One region of the Limnobaculum xujianqingii genome, then DNA from elsewhere that is predicted to be linked to it. Evidence: predicted binding sites of a transcription regulator. Region 1 holds the regulator's gene; the other holds the start of a gene.
The links. The regulator PhoB, encoded in region 1, activates phosphate uptake and scavenging genes when phosphate is short. The targets are predictions, from matches to a motif close to CTGTCATAAAACTGNCNNAT.
Positions count from the first base shown of each region.

Region 2: a site for PhoB is predicted at 2,041-2,060, ahead of glpT (glycerol-3-phosphate transporter). Genes of this name have one in related genera too.

Region 1 is NZ_JABMLK010000001.1:487,129-493,709, reverse strand. It holds gene trpB (tryptophan synthase subunit beta) at 1-507, shown strand, start outside; gene trpA (tryptophan synthase subunit alpha) at 507-1,310, shown strand; gene phoR (phosphate regulon sensor histidine kinase PhoR) at 1,556-2,845, opposite strand; gene phoB (phosphate regulon transcriptional regulator PhoB) at 2,869-3,558, opposite strand; gene sbcD (exonuclease subunit SbcD) at 3,850-5,103, shown strand; gene GOL65_RS01910 (AAA family ATPase) at 5,103-6,581, shown strand, end outside.
Region 2 is NZ_JABMLK010000001.1:2,555,207-2,561,787, reverse strand. It holds gene glpQ (glycerophosphodiester phosphodiesterase) at 1-270, opposite strand, end outside; gene glpT (glycerol-3-phosphate transporter) at 505-1,863, opposite strand; gene glpA (anaerobic glycerol-3-phosphate dehydrogenase subunit A) at 2,243-3,883, shown strand; gene glpB (glycerol-3-phosphate dehydrogenase subunit GlpB) at 3,873-5,135, shown strand; gene glpC (anaerobic glycerol-3-phosphate dehydrogenase subunit GlpC) at 5,132-6,334, shown strand; gene GOL65_RS11615 (DcrB-related protein) at 6,443-6,581, opposite strand, start outside.

The DNA.
Region 1 (6,581 bases):
TGTATTGGCGGCGGCTCTAACGCTATCGGTATGTTTGCTGATTTCATCGAGGAATCCAGCGTTCGACTGATTGGTGTTGAACCTGCGGGATTAGGTATTGAATCCGGACAACACGGTGCCCCATTAAAACACGGCCGCGTTGGCATCTATTTTGGTATGAAGTCACCAATGATGCAAACCAGTGAAGGTCAGATTGAAGAGTCCTACTCTATTTCTGCTGGCCTGGATTTCCCTTCTGTTGGGCCTCAGCATGCTCACCTGAACAGCATTGGTCGTGCAGAATACGTTTCAATTACTGATGATGAAGCGTTGAATGCCTTTAAACAGCTATCCCGCCATGAGGGAATTATTCCTGCGCTGGAGTCTTCTCACGCCCTGGCTTATGCCCTAAAAATGATTGCCGCAGAACCGGAAAAAGAACAAATCCTGGTGGTCAATCTATCCGGTCGTGGTGATAAAGACATTTTTACAGTTCATGATATTTTAAAAGCGCGGGGAGAAATCTGATGGATCGTTATCAACAACTATTTGAACGTCTGGCTGCCAACAACCAGGGCGCTTTTGTTCCTTTTGTTACCCTGGGTGATCCAAACCCGGAACTCTCGCTGGAAATTATTGATACCTTAATTGCCGCAGGCGCTGATGCTCTGGAACTGGGCATTCCGTTCTCTGACCCACTGGCTGACGGACCAACCATCCAAAGTGCTACCTTGCGTGCTTTTGCTTCAGGAGTGACGCCGACACTTTGCTTTGAATTATTAGGCAAAATTCGGGCAAAACATCCTGATATTCCGATTGGTTTACTGATGTATGCCAATCTGGTGTTTAGTCGCGGTATTGATGAGTTTTATGCGCAATGTGCAAAAGTAGGTGTAGATTCCGTACTGGTTGCTGATGTTCCACTGGAAGAGTCACAACCATACCGTCTGGCAGCACAGCGCCATAATATTACGCCAATATTTATCTGCCCACCTAACGCGAATGACGAGCTATTACGCCAAATTGCTACTCATGGTCGTGGTTATACCTACCTGCTCTCACGTGCTGGCGTGACCGGTGCCGAGAACAAAGCACATCTGCCATTAGAGCATTTGGTTGCTAAACTGAAAGAGTACAACGCAGCACCATCGATTCAGGGTTTTGGCATCTCAGAACCTTCACAGGTAAAAGCGGCTCTCACCAGTGGAGCCGCAGGAGCCATTTCTGGCTCAGCCATTGTGAAGATTATCGAACAAAGCCATCAACAGCCGAAGATTATGCTGGAGAAACTGGCGGAGTTTGTTAAGGGGATGAAGGCGGCGACTAAATAGTAAAGCAAATACAGTATTAACTTCAGAGGATATTCCGTCCGTAAAGGCTATATACCTATATTGGCATGGTGCCCGGACGGATGGGCGTTTGTACTCAGGAGCAGAGTGCGTCGGGCCTGGCCGGGTTAGGGGCACTTCGTTGGCTTACGCCAAGTCGACCCCAACACCCGTCCCTCCCGTCGATTAACTTTCGTTCATAAAGGCCTGTTAAAACAGGCCTGTTATCTAATTAAACGCCAAAACAACTAATTACCCACCACCAACCTTCCCGGCAACACAAATCTGAACTCACTGCCTACCCCCAACTGACTTTCAATACTCAACTGGGAATCATGGTGATTCAACACATGCTTAACTATCGCCAGTCCCAAGCCGCTGCCTCCGGTCAGACTGGAACGCGATGGGTCAACACGATAAAAACGCTCGGTCAGATGGGCTATATGCTGTTGCTCAATGCCTGGCCCATTATCTTTCACACTAAACTGAGCGCCGCGAGGCGTTAATGCCCAACTGACATAAATATCCGTTCCGGACGGCGTATGATTGATAGCGTTATACACCAGATTGGACATTGCGCTGTAAAGCTGTTCCTGATTACCTAACACCTGCAATTTGGTATCAACATCAAAATGAAGCTGATGTTCGCCGTTACTTAAAATATTGGCTTCACGCGCAAGATTATCCAATAGAACAGGCACGTTAATCTTTTCATTTAACGCATAGCGAGGAGCGGCTTCAATACGCGATAACGTCAGTAATTGATTAACCAGACTGCTCATGCGCTCCGTTTGGCCCTTCATACTGGTCAACGCTTTATGGCGAATCTCCGGACGGGTATCGTCATCTCCCAGCATTTCAATATAGCCCTGCAACACGGTAAGCGGCGTTTTCAACTCATGACTGACGTTAGTGAAGAATTTACGACGAACCTCTTCCAATTGCCTGATTTGTGATATATCACGAGCGGAGATCAGCATATGCCCTTCGTCATAAGGCATTACTCTAAATTCAATATAGCTACCTTTATTGAATTTTAACGTTAGTGGTTCATCAAATTGTTTGCGTTTAATAAACTCGGTAAATTGCGGATAACGAATCAAGTTAAGAATATGCTGGCCGTTATCTTCCGGCCAGCGAAACCCTAACATTTGTTGAGCCAGTTTATTACACCAAAAAATATGTCCGCTTTCGGTACTCAATACCACGGCATCAGGTAGCGATTCGGCACCGCTACGAAAACGTTTAATCAGTGAAGCCAGCTCACGACGGCGCTGGCGGTTACGGTGCTGCATTTGATACAGGCCGTAGAATAACGGTTCCCAACTTCCCCGACCTGGTGGAGGCATAATGCTGCGATCCAACCATAACCAGTGAGATAACTTCAGCAGATTATAAAAATGCCACAACAAGGCACAGAGTGCCGAAATCAGCAGTAACAGCGTCAGATGACCAATAAAAATGCTTAACAGCAATGCCGGAAGGCAAAACAGCAACAGCTCAATGACAATTCTCTTCCACGACAGGCGTTCTAGCACAGGCGAGTCCCTAACCAGTTAACTTAAAAACGAGTTGAAAAACGATAGCCTGAACCGCGTACGGTTTGCAGCATCTTGTCATAACCGCTGTCTTCCAGCGTCTTACGCAAGCGACGAATAAATACGTCAACGGTTCGATCTTCAACATACACATTAGTACCCCATACCTGATTAAGCAGTTGCTCACGGCTATAAACCCGCTCAGGATGGCTCATAAAGAAATGCAGCAGTTTGTATTCCGTAGGTCCCATATCCAGTGGCTTATCGTCTGCCATAACCCGATGGGATGATGGGTCCAGGGTTAAGCCATCAAATACTAAAGATTCATGTTCGGTCATAGGTGACGTTCGGCGCATCACAGCTTTAATGCGCGCCAGAAGTTCTTTAGGAGAAAAAGGTTTAGTGACATAGTCATCCGCCCCGGACTCCAGCCCTTGTACACGGTCTTCCTCTTCTCCCCGGGCAGTTAACATCACCACCGGAATGGCTTTCATCAGAGGGTCGCGTTTCAGATATTTAATCAGTTGAATGCCGGATCCGCCCGGCAACATCCAATCCAGTAAGATCAGATCGGGAAAAGGTTCAATAAGTAAAGATTGCGCCGCGGTAAAATCCGCAGCTTCGATGGCCTGATAGCCATGTTGTTCAAGAACAAGAGAAATCATTTCCCGTATAGGTGCTTCATCCTCAACCACCAGTATGCGTTTTATCATGCGGGCTCTGCTCTTTGTTGTTTTTTCTCAACACAATGCGAGTTGAATGATTATATACCCTAATAATTTGAGTTGCAGAAACACCAGAAATCTTGTCAATACATCTGCAACCTAAAGTACACTGGATTATAGTGCATTGGCATTATGCTACAGATATATGACACTTTTATTACGTTAACAACGTTTTCTGTTAATAGAAGCGTCCACTAAGGTAGTGCTGACCATCTCTGCTGCGTATAATCCCCAATAACCATAGCGCACCATATGGCTATTTTTTGACAGAGAGGATTCATGCGCATTATTCACACATCTGACTGGCATCTTGGACAATACTTTTTTACCAAAAGCCGAGCGGCTGAACATGCAGAATTTTTGCGCTGGTTAACCGAAAAAGTCGCAGAGCATCAGGTTGATGCCATTATTGTCGCGGGTGATGTTTTTGATACTACCTCTCCTCCCAGCTATGCCCGGGAACTCTATAATCAGTTTATTGTGGGACTGCAACCAACCGGCTGTCAGTTAGTGGTATTGGGTGGAAATCATGACTCTGTTGCGATGTTGAATGAATCCCGGGAACTACTGACCTACCTCAATACTCAGGTCATCGCCAGCGTTGCACAACAGCCTGAACAGCAGCTTATCGTTTTGAATAACGCTCAGGGCGAGCCTGGTGCATTGGTGTGTGCAATTCCCTTTATTCGAGCCAGAGATGTACTCTCCAGCCAGGCGGGCCAATCGGGTAGTGAAAAACAACAGGCTTTGCTGGAAGCAATCAGCCAGCACTACCAGCAGATATACCAACTGGCAAAAGAAAAGCAGCAACAATACGCCAGACATTTACCGATTATTGTTACCGGGCATTTAACCACCGTTGGCGCATCCACCTCCGACTCTGTTCGTGAAATCTATATCGGTACGCTGGATGCATTTCCCGCGCAGGCATTTCCCCCGGCAGACTATATTGCTTTGGGGCATATTCACCGCCCACAGAAAGTCGCCAAATCAGAATATATTCGTTATTCCGGTTCCCCGATTCCCTTAAGCTTTGATGAAAGCGGCCAGGAAAAAAGCGTAGTGATGGTAGATTTTTCCTCTCCGGCAGAGCCGCAAATTACATTACTTACCGTACCGCAATTTCAGCCAATGCAACTGATTAAAGGCGACATTGAACAAATCAAATCGGCACTGGAAGGTTTTCGCGATCGGCAACAACAGAAAACCGTTTGGTTGGATATTGAAGTGGATTCTCGCCTTTACCTGAATGACCTTCAGCGACAAATACAGCAAATGGCAGAACAATTACCGGTCGAGGTGATATTACTGCGTCGCAGTAAGGCCCTCACTCAGCAAGCCATTCAGCGCCAGGAAAAAGAGACGCTGTCAGAGCTGACGGTAAACGAAGTATTTGAACGCAGACTGGTACAGGATGATGACGATAATCAAAGCACCCGGCAGCAACATCAACGAGTGCGTCAGCTGTTTCATTCGCTGGTAGAGGAAATGGAACAACAGACTGAACAGCCCGTTGATGGAGGAGCCGTCTGATGCGTATCCTTAGCCTGCGACTTAAAAATATTAACTCGCTGAAAGACGAGTGGAAAATCGACTTCACTCAAGAACCCTTTTGCGATAACGCTCTGTTTGCCATTACCGGCGCTACCGGGGCCGGTAAAACCACCCTGCTGGATGCCATTTGTCTGGCGCTTTATCATAAAACACCTCGCCTGAATGTAACGCCAACTCAAAATGAACTGATGACTCATCACACAGCTGAGTCGCTGGCTGAGGTAGAGTTTGAAGTTCAAGGCATTGGCTATCGGGCATTCTGGAGCCAACGCCGGGCAAAAGGCAGCCCGGATGGTAATCTGCAAACCCCTAAGGTTGAACTGGCCTATATACGCGATGGCAAAATTATTACCGATAAAATTCGCGATAAACTCGACCTTACTGCCCAGATCACCGGTTTAGACTTTAGCCGTTTCACCAAGTCCATGATGTTATCGCAGGGTGAGTTCGCCGCTTTTCTTAATGCAGAACCGAATGAGCGTGCTGAATTGCTGGAAGAGCTTACCGGCACAGAGATTTATGGTCACATCTCTGAGCAAGTTTTTCTATCCCACAAAGAGGCTAAAAATCAGCTGGATACCCTGCATACTTTGTTAGGTAGTGTACAGTTGCTGTCAGAAGAGCAAACTCAGGAGCTAACCCAACAGGCCCGGCAACTGCAATCTCAGGAGAAATTACTAACCCAGCAAACTGAACGCCTGCTGGCAGACAGGCAATGGCTGGAAAAACAAGATGAATATCTACGTCAGGAATCACAGTGCCAGCAACAATTAACTCTGGCTCAGCAAAATTGGCAACAGCAACAGCCCCAACTTGAAAAATTACAGCGAAGTGAACCGGCTGAAAAACTGCGCCCCCTGCATACTAATCTGATGCGTTTGCGTCAGGAACAACAAGATAACCAGCAGGAAATAGCGCGCATTACTCAGGCCGAAACCGAACTCAAACAACAGATCGCTGTTGCTTTACGGGCGCGTGAACAGGCAGAACAGCAGCATGCATCGCAACTTAAACAGCATGAGTTAACCCGCACTCTGATTAATACCCAAGTCATGCCGTTGGATTTACAGATTGGAAATAAGGTCAGTCAATTAACTCAACTTGAATTAATTCGAACCAACCTTGTTCAACAATTACAACTACAGCAAAGCGAACATGATGCAAGCTTAAAACAACAGCTTCAGCTACTCAGTCGTCAGCAGGAGCTAAATGACTATTTCCAACATCACTCGCACCATCAATATTGGGGGGAAAACCTCCCTCTGTGGCAGCAGCAACTAAATCAGCTCACCCGTATTAATAGCGAGTTACAGAACGCCCGGCAATCAGCAGAACTTAAACAAAAAGAGATCGATCGGCTCAATCAACAGCTGACTGAAGTTACATTGTCACAAAAACAACATCAGACACAGCTGCAACAATTGCAACAGAGCTTTGATAAGCATGATGCCGCCTTC
Region 2 (6,581 bases), 2.1 Mb from region 1:
GACATCGGTGACCCGATCAAGATAGTGGTCATGCAGCACAATCAGGCGATCGTCTTTGGTCATCACCAGATCTTGTTCAAGAAAGTCAGCCCCTTGCTGATAGGCCATGGCTTTGGAGGGCAGAGTGTGCTCCGGCAGGTAACCGCTGGCTCCGCGGTGGGCGATAACGATTTTATCTTTATCATTTTTGGCGGTGGTAGCATCAGCGATAGAGGCCATAGACATGCTGAGTACGATCCCCGTGAGTAACGTTTTAAAACCTATTTTCATAAGTTTCCTTCTCCATCTTTTGGTGTAGGTAATAACGTACGCAGAGGGGAACAGAGTCTGGAAACCCCACTGCGGGTGCGGTGCGTTTTTCAGAGTGTGTCTTATCTTTCTTATTGTGTATCAGTTGAATAACTGCTGGTGATGATACCCGCGGAACATGACATCTCTGTGACTTCCGCGGGTATTATTTTGAACTGTCGACGATTTGTTGCGACGACAGTATTTAACTAATGATTATTCTGCTGCTTGTTTAGCCAGCATTTCAGCTTTATGTTTGTTTTCGCTGATCATGGTTAATACCAGCAGTACAACTGCCAGGCAGCTACCGCCGATCATCACCATAAAGCCGCCGTCCCAACCGAAGAAGTCAACGGTGTAACCAACGATGGCGCTGGCTGCTACTGAACCACCCAGATAACCGAACAGGCCGGTAAAGCCAGCAGCAGTACCCGCAGCTTTCTTAGGTGCTAATTCCAGAGCGTGCAGACCGATTAACATAACCGGACCATAGATCAGGAAGCCGATAACCGTCATACAAGCCATATCGATGCCTGGGTTACCCGGAGGGTTCATCCAGTAAACCACAGTAGCGATAGTAACCAGAATCATGAAGAATACACCGGTAGCGCCACGATTACCTTTGAATACCTTATCTGACATCCAACCGCACAGTAAGGTGCCCGGAATACCCGCATACTCGTAGAAGAAGTAAGCCCAGGATGATTTATCCAGCGCAAAGTGTTTCACTTCTTTCAGGTAAGTTGGTGACCAGTCCAGAATACCGTAACGCAGTAAATAGACGAAAACGTTAGCAATCGCGATATACCACAGCAGTTTGTTAGGGAACACATACCGCATGAAGATCTCTTTTGCGGTCAGTTCTTCTTCTGCTTCATGAGTATAGTCAGGTGGATAGTCGTTTTTATACTCTTCAATCGGTGGTAAACCACAAGATTGCGGAGTATCACGCATCAGAGCGAAAGCGATAATAGCAATCACAATCGCTGCCATTGCTGGCATATAGAATGCTGCTTTCCAGTCGTTAAACCATGCCATACCTAACAGGAATAACAGAGGAGGGATACCACCACCAACGTTATGCGCACAGTTCCAGATTGAAACGATACCGCCACGTTCTTTTTGTGACCACCAGTGAACCATAGTACGGCCGCACGGAGGCCAACCCATACCCTGGAACCAACCACAGATGAACAGTAAAACGAACATGATCATGATGCTGGAAGTTGCCCATGGCATAAAGCCCATAAGTAGCATCACGACGGAAGCGAGAATCAAACCGGCTGGTAAGAAGACTCGTGGGTTTGAACGGTCAGAAACGGAACCCATAATAAATTTGGAGAATCCGTAAGCAATAGAGATACCGGAAAGAGCAAAGCCCAGATCGCCACGGCTGAAACCCTGCTCGACTAAGTAAGGCATAGCCAGAGCAAAGTTTTTACGAACTAAATAATAGGCTGCATAACCAAAGAAGATCCCCATAAAGATCTGCCACCGCAATTTGCGGTAGGTCGGATCTATCTGATCCTTTGGTAAGCGCGCAATATGTTGCGCGGGTTTAAACATACTTAACATAGTGCCTCCACTGGCGATGATTCATCTCTGTAATGGTCGTATGAGTATTGTTATTAGGGTGAGTCATGATTTATATGCTCACGTCATTTTCTTTATCGCTCACTATATTACTCATTTATTATCAAATGATATGTGACACAAGGCGAATTATATGACTATTGTCTTATTCGGCGCGAAATGTATCATTTTTTTAACACGATTTGTGTTTATTTTATGGGTTTGTTGTGACTGTTATCACATAAATGTTCTTTTGTGAGCGTTTTTGCTTTTATTTATGTTCGAATTTGCTCCTTATCAAACAATTTTGTTTGAGACTGTGCGTAAATAGCAGCATGAGAAATTCTTTATATAAGCAATACCAGACCGGGAGTAATTGGTGATGAGCAGTTTTTCCCCAACAGAGATGGATGTCATCATTATTGGTGGTGGCGCAACAGGTGCGGGTATTGCCCGTGACTGTTCTCGTCGTGGATTGCGAACTATTTTGCTGGAGCGTCATGATATTGCCACTGGCGCGACAGGTCGTAACCATGGCTTATTGCATAGCGGAGCCCGGTATGCGGTAACCGATGCAGAATCGGCCCGTGAATGTATCGAAGAGAATATGATACTGAAACGCATTGCCCGTCATTGCGTGGAACCAACCGATGGCCTGTTTTTAACGTTGCCGGAAGATGATATTGCATTTCAGTCTACCTTTATTGAAGCCTGCCAACGGGCAGGAATTAACGCTCAGGCACTGGATCCAAAAGAAGCATTAAGGCTGGAACCTTCTGCCAACCCGGCGATGTTGGGAGCCGTGAGGGTACCGGATGGTACCGTTGATCCTTTTCGCTTAACGGCAGCTAACATGCTGGATGCGCGGGAACATGGCGCACAGGTTTTGACTTACCATGAAGTGATTGGCCTGATCCGTCATAACGACCGGGTGACCGGCGTGAAAGTATTCGATCACTACAAAAAAGAGACCAAAGAGATTTATGCGTCGATTGTGGTGAATGCTGGTGGGATCTGGGGGCAAAATATTGCGGAATATGCCGACCTGCGTGTGCGTATGTTCCCGGCAAAAGGTGCTTTACTGATTATGGGACACCGTATTAACAATATGGTGATTAACCGTTGCCGCAAGCCTGCTGATGCCGATATCCTGGTGCCAGGAGATACTATTTCGTTAATTGGTACTACTTCTACCCGTATTCCTTACGACCAGATAGATAACATGATTGTTACGCCGGAAGAGGTGGACGTTCTGATTCGTGAAGGGACCAAACTCTCCCCTAAAATGGCACAAACGCGCATTTTGCGAGCGTACGCTGGTGTTCGTCCACTGGTTGCCAGTGATGATGACCCTTCGGGCCGTAACGTGAGTCGCGGTATTGTTCTGTTAGATCATGCGGTGCGCGATGGTCTGGAAGGCTTTATTACCATTACCGGCGGTAAACTGATGACTTATCGTCTGATGGCTGAATGGGCGACGGATAAAGTTTGTGAAAAATTAGGTCATAGCGCTAAATGCACTACCGCTGAAGAGGCGCTGCCGGGCTCGCGTAATTCTGCCGAAGAAACGCTGCGTGAAGTGATCTCTTTACCATCAACCATTCGTGGTTCTGCCGTTTATCGCCATGGAGACAGGGCTACTCAGCTTATCGCTAACGGACGTTTAGATAATAGTCTGGTGTGCGAATGTGAAGCGGTGACGGCTGGAGAGGTACGCTACGCAGTAGATTCACTCACGGTAAATAATCTGATTGACCTTCGACGCCGTACCCGAGTGGGTATGGGAACCTGTCAGGGGGAACTATGTGCCTGTCGGGCTGCGGGTCTGTTAAATCGCTTTAAAGTCTCTTCTCCACAACAGTCGTTGACGCAATTATCAACTTTTCTGAATGAGCGGTGGAAAGGCGTCCGGCCCATTGCATGGGGAGATGCGCTGCGGGAAAGTGAGTTTACCAACTGGGTTTATATGGGGCTGTGCGGTCTGGATGCTCCGTCCGGGGTGGAGAAAAATGATGAAATTTGATGTGGCAATTATTGGTGGTGGTCTGGCCGGGCTAACTTGCGGTATCCGGCTGGCGGAACAGGGCAAACGCTGTGCAATTATCAGCGCCGGGCAGAGTGCATTGCATTTCTCCTCTGGGTCTCTGGATTTTCTCAGTTACCGGGAAGATGGTTCGGCAATTAACCATCCGTTGGCCGAGTTGGCCGCGCTATCACCGGAACACCCCTATTCTTTACTGGGAGCTGAATGTGTCAGCCGAATGGCGGCAGAAGCTCGTCGTTTGCTGACGGATTGCGGCTTACGGTTTCATGGTGATATAGAACAGAATCATCTGCGTGTTACTCCATTAGGTACTTTACGGGCGACCTGGTTAAGCCCGACAGAAGTGCCGGTTGCTGCGCTGGAGCAGCCATTGCCGTGGAAGAAGATTGCTATTGTGGGCATTGAGGGTTTTCTGGATTTCCAACCTCAACTGGCAGCAGGTTCTCTGAGCGATAAAGGCATTGAGGCCATTACTGATTATCTTCACGTTCCTGCTCTGGATCGTTTACGTAACAACCCCAGCGAGTTCCGGGCGATCAATATTGCCAGAGTACTCGATTTGCCGGAAAACACTGAATTACTGGCGGAAGAGCTGATTCGTTTATCAAATGATGTGGAAGCGCTCATCTTGCCAGCCTGTATTGGATTGGAAAATCCGGATGCGGTATCTCTGTTAAGCCAGAAAGTGGGCAAACCAATTATGTTGGTACCAACGCTGCCGCCTTCATTATTAGGTATGCGTATGCATATGGCGTTACGCCGCCGTTTCCAACAGTTGGGCGGTCAGTTTATGCCAGGTGATGCGGTACTGCGTGCTGAAACTGAAGGGCAAAACGTGACGCGTATTTATACCCGCAACCACACCGATATTCCGGTGGTGGCTCAACAAGTGGTGTTAGCCAGCGGTAGTTTCTTTAGTAATGGCTTAGTTGCTGAGTTTGATCGTATTCATGAGCCGGTGTTTGGCCTGGATGTTCATGATGCCGCACAACGTGCTGACTGGACTCAGGAAAGTATGTTCTCCGCACAGCCCTATTTACGCTTTGGGGTTAAAACCGATAGACAGTTACGCGGTACGGTGGCGGGTCAGTCATTAAATAATCTTTATATTATTGGTGCGGTATTGGGAGGGTATGACCCAATATCACAAGGCTGTGGGGCTGGAGTTTCTCTGGTGACTGCACAATATGCCGCAGAACAGATCCTTGCCCTGTCGGAGGTGGCAGCATGAGCCTGACAACGGATAACAGTTTTGAGAACTGTATTAAATGTACTGCCTGTACTACCTATTGCCCGGTGGCAAAAGTTAACCCTAATTATCCCGGCCCAAAACAGGCAGGGCCGGACGGTGAGCGTTTACGCTTAAAGGATCCATCACTGTTTGATGAAGCCTTGAAATACTGTACCAACTGTAAACGTTGTGAAGTTGCCTGTCCGTCAGATGTGAAGATTGGCGATATTATTCAGCGTGCGAGAATTAATTACAGTAAACCTAAATTTAAACTGCGTGATGCCATCCTTAGTAATACTGATTTAATGGGGACTCTTTCCACCCCGTTTGCTCCTATTGTCAATGCTACAGTAGGCCTGAAACCCGTTAAGCAACTGCTGGATAGCGCACTGAAAATTGACCACCGCCGTCAGTTACCTAAGTACTCTTTTGGTACTTTCCGCCACTGGTATCGTAAGCAGGCTACAGAGCAGCAGAAATTTGATGAGCAAATTGCGTTTTTCCACGGCTGCTTCGTTAACTATAACCATCCGCAGTTGGGTAAAGACTTGGTGCGGGTGTTTAACGCCATGGGTATTGGCGTGCAGTTGCTGAAAAGAGAGAAGTGCTGTGGCGTTCCATTGATTGCCAACGGATTTATCAATCAGGCTAAAAAGCAGGCAAAGGTGAATGCTGAATCACTGGTTGATGCGGTGATTGGTAAAGGAATTCCTGTGGTAGCAACCTCTTCTACCTGTACTTTCACCCTACGAGATGAATATCCTCATTTGCTGGGGGTTGATACTTCACCGGTGCGTGAACAGGTTGAGCTGGCGACGCGTTATCTTTATCGCCTGTTGTCTGAAGGGCGAGAACTTAAGCTGAAACATACCCCAATACGCATTGCTTACCATACTCCGTGTCATATGGAGAAAATGGGATGGACGGCATATACCCTGGCGCTATTGGAGCGCATTCCCGGTGTTGAGTTAATCGTGCTGGAATCTCAGTGTTGTGGTATTGCCGGTACTTATGGCTTTAAGAAAGAGAACTATGAAACATCACAAGGAATTGGTGCATCGCTGTTCCGTCAAATTGAAGAGAGCGGCGTTGATTTTGTGGTGTCAGATTGTGAAACCTGTAAGTGGCAAATAGAGATGTCTACCAGTAAGAAGTGTGAACATCCGATAACCCTGCTGGCTCAGGCGTTAGCAGAATAATAGAAGATTATAATAGTGGTATTAGATAACGGGACATTGTAGGGATGGCGTTGTTATCAGGGGCAACTAATGTGTTGCCCCTTTTTTATTGCGCTGAAACTGGCAATATTATGGTTTGATTTTCAGTGAGCTGATGAACTGGTTAATTGCTTTTTCAGCATCTGCTTGCTGTTCGATTGGGTAAGTAAGCTGCATAGTCAGAAGTTGCTTATCGATCTGGCCTAACAGTGTCGATGAGTAGTTTTTC